Regions from separate parts of the Dongia rigui genome, predicted to be linked through region 2. Evidence: riboswitches for the same ligand, from Rfam matches in the RefSeq annotation. Region 2 holds a riboswitch; the other holds the start of a gene.

Region 1 (3,289 bases), on a different contig from region 2:
CCAGGAGCTGTCCCGCCGCATGGGCGGGTTCCAGAACTTCGCGATCTCGTTCTCCATCATCTGCATCCTCGCCGGCGGTATCGGCGCCTACACGGTCGCTTTCGGCGCGGCCGGCGGCGGCTCGATCGGCATCGGCTGGCTGGTCGGTTCTTTCTTTGCGTTGGTCGTCGCTGCGGCGATGGGCCAGATCGCCTCGGCTTATCCGACGGCGGGCGGCCTCTACCACTGGGGTTCGATCCTTGGCGGCCGCGGCTGGGGCTGGGCGACAGCCTGGATCAATCTGATTGGTCTCCTCTTCGTTGTCTCTTCCGTCAATTACGGCGTCTATCTTCTGGCCCGCGATCTCATCTTCGTCGGCATCTTCGGTGCCGATGGCGCGAGCTTCACGGGGACACATCTGCTGATCGCGGTCGTGCTGATTACGCTCAGCCAGGCCGTGCTCAATTATTTCGGCATCAAGGTCACCACGATCCTGACCGATTTTTCGGGCTATCTCATCCTCGGCGTTACGGTGATCCTGATCGGGAGCTTCCTCTTCGGCTCATCCGTGCCGCTCGATTTCTCGCGCATCGTGACCTTTACCAACAACACCGGTGATCCCGGCGCTGGTACATGGCCGGCCACGGGCAGCCTGTTCTTTGCCTTTGTGCTGGGCCTGCTGCATGTCTGCTACACCATCACTGGTTTCGACGCGTCGGCTCATACTGCCGAAGAAACCCGTGATGCGCAGCGTGCCGTTCCGCGCGGTATGCTGACCTCCGTGTTCTGGTCTGCTGTGTTCGGCTGGGTGCTGGTGGTTGCCATCCTGCTCGCCATGCCGGATGTCACCGAAGGCGCCAAGCAGGGCTGGTCGGTGTTCTACTGGACCCTGGAATCGACCACGGTTCCCGCGGGCCTCAAGAGCGCTCTGGGTGTCGGCATCGTGCTGTCGAACTATCTTTGCGCCCTGGCAGGCATGACCTCGCTCTCGCGCATGATCTACGCGTTCGCGCGTGACGGCGGCATTCCGGGCGCGTCGAAGTTCCTGCGTCAGGTCAGCCCGACCCACCGCACACCTGGTCCGGCCATCTGGGTTGGTGCAATCCTCTGCATCATTCTGGGTTACGTTGCCGGCGCCGATGCCAACGCCTACATCATTCTGGCGTCGGGTTGCGCAGTGTTCCTCTATGTCTCCTACATGATGCCGATTGCCGCTGGCCTCCTGGCTGAAGGCAAGAGCTGGACCAAGAAGGGTCCGTTCAACCTCGGCATCTGGTCGAAGCCGATTGCTGTCGTCGCCATCATCGGCGCCGCCGTACTCGCCTTTGTCGGCTTCCAGGAACCGTATCAGCTGGTTGGCCAGTTCCTCGCCGCAGTCATCGTGTTGTTGATTGTGGTCTGGTTCGCCTTCGAAAAGAGCCGGTTCCCCGGTCCGCCGCTCACGGAAGCCGACGTCAAAGCGCGTCAGGCGGAAATCGCCAAGGAAGAAGCGGCGATCGGTGGCGCTAGCTAATCTCCACAGCACTTCAACAAGCGATCTGGGGAGGCAGTGCAAACTGCCTCCCTTTTTCGTTTTTCAGCTTGACGTTTCAACGGGGCAATCACACACTCCGCGCGCATAATTCCCGACCTCGGGAGAGACTGGTATTCGTCAAGAATGCCGGCGCCGAAGGAGCAACCGCCCCCGGAAACTCTCAGGCAAAAGGACCAGGGTCGGACCCGTCATCTCTGGAAAGCAGGCGCCGGACGTCGTCGCCTCACCGACGGAGTAAACTGGTGCTCGACCAGTGAATCTCTCAGGTCTCAAGGACAGAGGGGGGCTGACCGGCAGGGACCATCCGCCGGCCGCTAGCCAACCCGACGTCGGGGAGCCGCTTTAAAACACCTTTCGCACGCATTGCCGCCGCTTTCCGCGCGGCCTAAATTCTATAAATCATCTCGAACAGGGGGTTCACAAAAATGCCGTTGAAACCGGAACAGGTTAAAACCGTCGCGCAGGCCAAGAAGATCGTCGAAGAGCGTGGCCTGACGCATATCAAGGTCGGCGTGTTCGATGGTGATGCCATCCTGCGCGGCAAGTACATGTCGAAGGCGAAGTTCTTCTCCGCCCTCGAAGGCGGCTTCGGTTTCTGCGACGTGGTGCTGGGCTGGGACAACCAGGACCAGTTGATCGACGGCCTCAACTATACCGGCTGGCACACCGCCTATCCCGACGCCTGGGCGCGCATTCTCCCTGAGACCTGCCGCGACCTGCCGATGGAAGACAACGGCCTGTTCTTCATCTGCGAATTCGTCAACAAGGCGGAAGAGATCTGCGCCCGCGGGACACTCCGCCGCGTGCTCGACCGCGCCGCGAAGATGGGCTTCGACGTCTATTCGGCACTCGAATTCGAATTCTTCATGTTCGACGAAACGCCCGAAAGCGTGCGCGAGAAGAACTACAAGAATCTGACGCCGATGACGCCGGGCTGGTTCGGCTATTCGGTCATCCGCAATTCGGTCTGGTCCGAGCTCTACCAGGACATTCTCGACATGTGCGAAAAGATGCGCATGCCGATCGAGGGCCTTCATACCGAGACCGGCCCGGGCGTCCTCGAGGCAGCGCTCGGCGTTTGCTCGGCCCTCGAAGCCGCCGACCGCGCTGCCCTCTTCAAGACCTTCATGAAGGTGCTGGCCCAGCGCCGCGGCCTGATGGCGACCTTCATGGCGAAATGGTCCAACTCCTATCCCGGCCAGTCGGGCCACATCCACATCTCGCTCAAAGGCAAGGATGGCAAGGCGGTCTTCCACGACCCGAAGAAGCCGCACAACATCTCGGACAAGATGCGCTGGTTCATCGGCGGTCAGCAGACCCTGATGCCGGAAGTGCTCGGCATGGTCTCGCCGACCGTCAACTCCTACTCGCGCCTCATCCCCGGCTTCTGGGCGCCGACCAACGCCACCTGGGGTATCGAAAACCGCACCTGTGCGCTCCGCGTCATCCCGGGTTCGGAAAAATCGCAGCGCGTCGAGTACCGCATCGCCGCCGCCGATTGTAACCCCTATCTGGCGCTCGCCGCGGCGATCGGTTCCGGCCTCTATGGCATCGAGCACAAGATCGAGCCGCAGGCCGCCATCGTCGGCAATTCCTATGAGATGAAGCACCCGGCCAAGCTCGACCTGCCGCAAACCCTGTGGGAAGCAGCGCAGCGCCTCCGCAAGTCGAAGGCCGCCCGCGACCTCTTCGGCGACGCCTTCGTCGAGCATCATGCCGGCACCCGCGAGCATGAGGAGCGCGAGTTCAGGAAGCACATCACCGATTGGGAACTGT
Region 2 (3,289 bases):
GCGCTGATAACGATGGGCGACGAAAGGCATGGCGGCGATTTTCGCCGGCAATGCCTTGCCGCGGACCATCAGATTGACGCTCGTGCCGATCGTGGCATGGGCCTTTTCGACATAGCCCATGGCAAGCGGCGCCCCCAGCGACGGACCGAAGCCGCCCGAGGTGATCTCGCCAATGACGCGGCCGCCCGCATCGGTGATCTCGGTATGGGCGCGGGCCGGGGCTTTCCCTTCCGGCAGGATGCCGACACGCAAGCGCGACGGGCCTTCGGCGAGCTGGCGCTGGATGATGCCGGCGCCGGGGAAGCCGCCTTCCTCGCGGCGGCGCTTCTGCATCGCCCAGACAAGGCCGGCCTCGACTGGGTTGGTTTTTTCCGTGATGTCGTTGCCGTAAAGGCAGAGCCCGGCTTCAAGCCGCAGCGAATCGCGCGCACCAAGACCGATCGGATTTACTTCCGGCTCATCCAGCAGTTTCTTGGCAAAGGCCGCGATATCGGCATTGGCGACCGAGATCTCGAAACCATCTTCGCCGGTATAGCCGGAGCGCGTGGCGATGACGTCAAATCCTGCAGCCTTCAGCGCCGCACCGTTCATGAATTTCAGCTTGGCGCTGTCCGGTGCAAGCCGCGCGAAGACGGCCGCCGCCAGCGGTCCTTGCAGCGCGACGAGGGAGCGGTCGGCAAGCACCTCAATCTCGCAGCGCGCGCCGAGATTGGCCTTGAGATGCGCGATGTCGGAATCCTTGCAGCCGGCATTCACGACCATGAACAAGTGATCGCGGTCGTCGCCGGCGCCCAGGCGCGTGACCATGAGGTCGTCGAGGATGCCGCCGCTGTTATCGGTGAAGAAGCTGTAGCGCTGCTGGCCGGGCTTCAGGGCCTGGAAGTCCGCTGGACACAGGCGCTCGACCGCTGCGGCCGCTGCCGCAAAACTCTCGGCACGGATGCGGATCTGGCCCATATGCGAAACGTCGAACAGGCCTGCGCCAGCGCGGGTGTGGAGATGCTCGGCCAGGATCCCGGCCGGGTACTGCACGGGCATGTCGTATCCGGCAAAGGGCACCATTTTGGCGCCCAAGGCGATGTGAAGATCATGCAGGGCAGTGACGAGAAGGGGTGCGTCGACCCCGGAACCGGAACTCAAGAGATGAACCCTCCGACGAATGGCGACCGCGACCGGGCAACGTTTCCGTTACCCGCGCGACCCCCCTCTGTCTTCGGGACCTGAGAGATTGGCCGTCGGCCCTGGCGCGCGACGAGGCGCGCCGATCAAGGCTGGCGGTTTACTCCTTCGGTGGGATGAAGCCCAGGTGTGGGGCCATCCGCTTTCCAGAGTTTTTCCCCGTGTCGGTCCTTTTGCCTGAGAGTTTCCGGGGGCGGTTGCTCCTTCGGCGCCTGACCCCAGTCACTCTGGCTGGGGCGAGGTCTCTCCCGACGACGGGTTTTGCCGCGCGCAACATGGGCCTGTGCGCGACTATCCGTCAAGCGGCATTTTTATGTGCAGATGCGGCATACCGAGTCGCTACGCGGCCGGGCCTGGAGCGTCAGAACTGGGGATTGCGCCGGTTGTAGTCGAGCTCTTTCTCGTTGACCGCGAGGCCGATATAGATGCGATAAAAATCGCCGGTCTCACCCTTCTTGAGGGGGGTCAGGATATTGACCTGGTCCTGCGCCGTCGCCTGCACCTTGGCCGCGGTGAATGGGATTTCGACATCCAAAGTCTGACTGGAAAGCTGGCTGTTGCCAGGCCCCACCACGCGAACCCAGTAGTTGAACTTGGCGGCACTGTCCGGATTCTTAGGCCCGCGCGAGGCTGCGAATTCGATGCTGAGTTCGCTGCGGATCGTCGTCTCGCCGGTGTCCGTGTTGATCACATAAGTGCAAAAGGACTTCGATCGCCCGATGCGCGCCTCGAACGACGTCTCAGCGAGATCCTCGGCCTCGCCGGCAAAGCGGGTGAGATAGGCCGCGTCCTGGATCACCTTGACCATCGGGCAGGGGCGCGATTGTTGTGCAATCGGGTCCACACAGGCGCTCAGCAACAAGCCGGCGCCCATGAGGCCAAGAAGATTGCGCCCCAATGTGCTCATCGAGTTCATCGTCATCCTTTCCGTGCGACCGGTGCCGCTGTTCAGAGATTCGCGTGCGTGCCGTCGCAAAGCGGTGCTTTCTGGGAATGCTTGCAGCCGCAGAAAAACACGGCCTTGGCTGCAGTGGCGTCGAATTTGATGGGGCTGAGGCCGGTGCCTTTATGCGAGCCGTCGCAAAAAGGCTGCTTTTGGCTGCGCCCACAGGCGCACCAGAAATAGGATTTGCCAGCTTCGACATCGATCTTGAACGGCGCTTTCTGCGCGATCTGCGGATCCGTCATCTTGGCCATTTCCCCTCAAGCGGTCCAAACCGGTCGCTCCGTGACGGCGCGCCATATCTCGACCAAATTAACCCTGTTGGACGACTTTAAATGAGCGGCCGGCCTTCGACAAGACGGCGACCCGGCTGTGGCGTGCGGGAATTCGATGGCTTCATTCCGCCCTTTGGCATTGCACGGCAAACCGAAAACCCTATATTCCAGGCACATTCACCAGCCAAACCCACCCGCTACTGGGCCTGTCGATGAGCAAAAGCAAGCTGACCGTCTATCTGGCCGCCCCCCGTGGCTTCTGTGCGGGCGTGGACCGTGCCATCCAGATCGTCGAGCGGGCTTTGGAGCGCTATGGCGCCCCGGTCTATGTGCGCCACGAAATCGTCCACAATCGTCATGTGGTCGAGGCGCTGGAAAAGAAGGGCGCCGTCTTCGTCGAGGAGCTGGACGAAATTCCGGGCAAGTTCCCGGTCGTGTTCTCGGCCCATGGCGTCCCGAAATCCGTGCCGGAAGATGCCGAGCGGCGCGAGCTCATGTATCTCGATGCCACTTGCCCGCTGGTCTCCAAGGTGCACCGCGAGGCGGAAGGGCATTATGCCACCGGCCAGCACATCATCCTCATCGGCCATGCCGGCCATCCGGAAGTGATCGGTACCATCGGCCAATTGCCCGAGGGCGCGGTGTCGCTGGTCGAGACAGCCGAAGACGCTGAAAAGATCGAGGTGAAGGACCCGCGTAATCTTGCCTTCATCACGCAGACCACGCTGTCGATCGACGATACGATCGGCATCATCGCCGTGCTGAAGCGCCGTTTCCCGGACATCCACGGACCGCGCAAGGAAGACATCTGCTACGCCACCACCAACCGCCAGCAGGCCGTCAAAGCCATCGCCGAGAAATGCGATTTGATGCTGGTGATCGGTGCGCCGAA

The links. A riboswitch is a leader RNA that binds a small molecule or an ion and turns the genes downstream of it on or off. The one in region 2 is predicted to bind glycine.
Region 1: another riboswitch for glycine. It lies ahead of SMD31_RS13555 (glutamine synthetase family protein); the one in region 2 lies ahead of gcvT (glycine cleavage system aminomethyltransferase GcvT).

The regions. Positions count from the first base shown of each region.
Region 1 covers NZ_JAXCLX010000002.1:440,282-443,570, reverse strand. The annotation lists gene SMD31_RS13560 (amino acid permease) at 1-1,492, shown strand, start outside; glycine riboswitch at 1,602-1,699, shown strand; gene SMD31_RS13555 (glutamine synthetase family protein) at 1,939-3,289, shown strand, end outside.
Region 2 covers NZ_JAXCLX010000001.1:1,258,526-1,261,814, reverse strand. The annotation lists gene gcvT (glycine cleavage system aminomethyltransferase GcvT) at 1-1,140, opposite strand, end outside; glycine riboswitch at 1,206-1,331, opposite strand; glycine riboswitch at 1,335-1,441, opposite strand; gene SMD31_RS05685 (hypothetical protein) at 1,541-2,095, opposite strand; gene SMD31_RS05680 (CDGSH iron-sulfur domain-containing protein) at 2,128-2,376, opposite strand; gene ispH (4-hydroxy-3-methylbut-2-enyl diphosphate reductase) at 2,610-3,289, shown strand, end outside.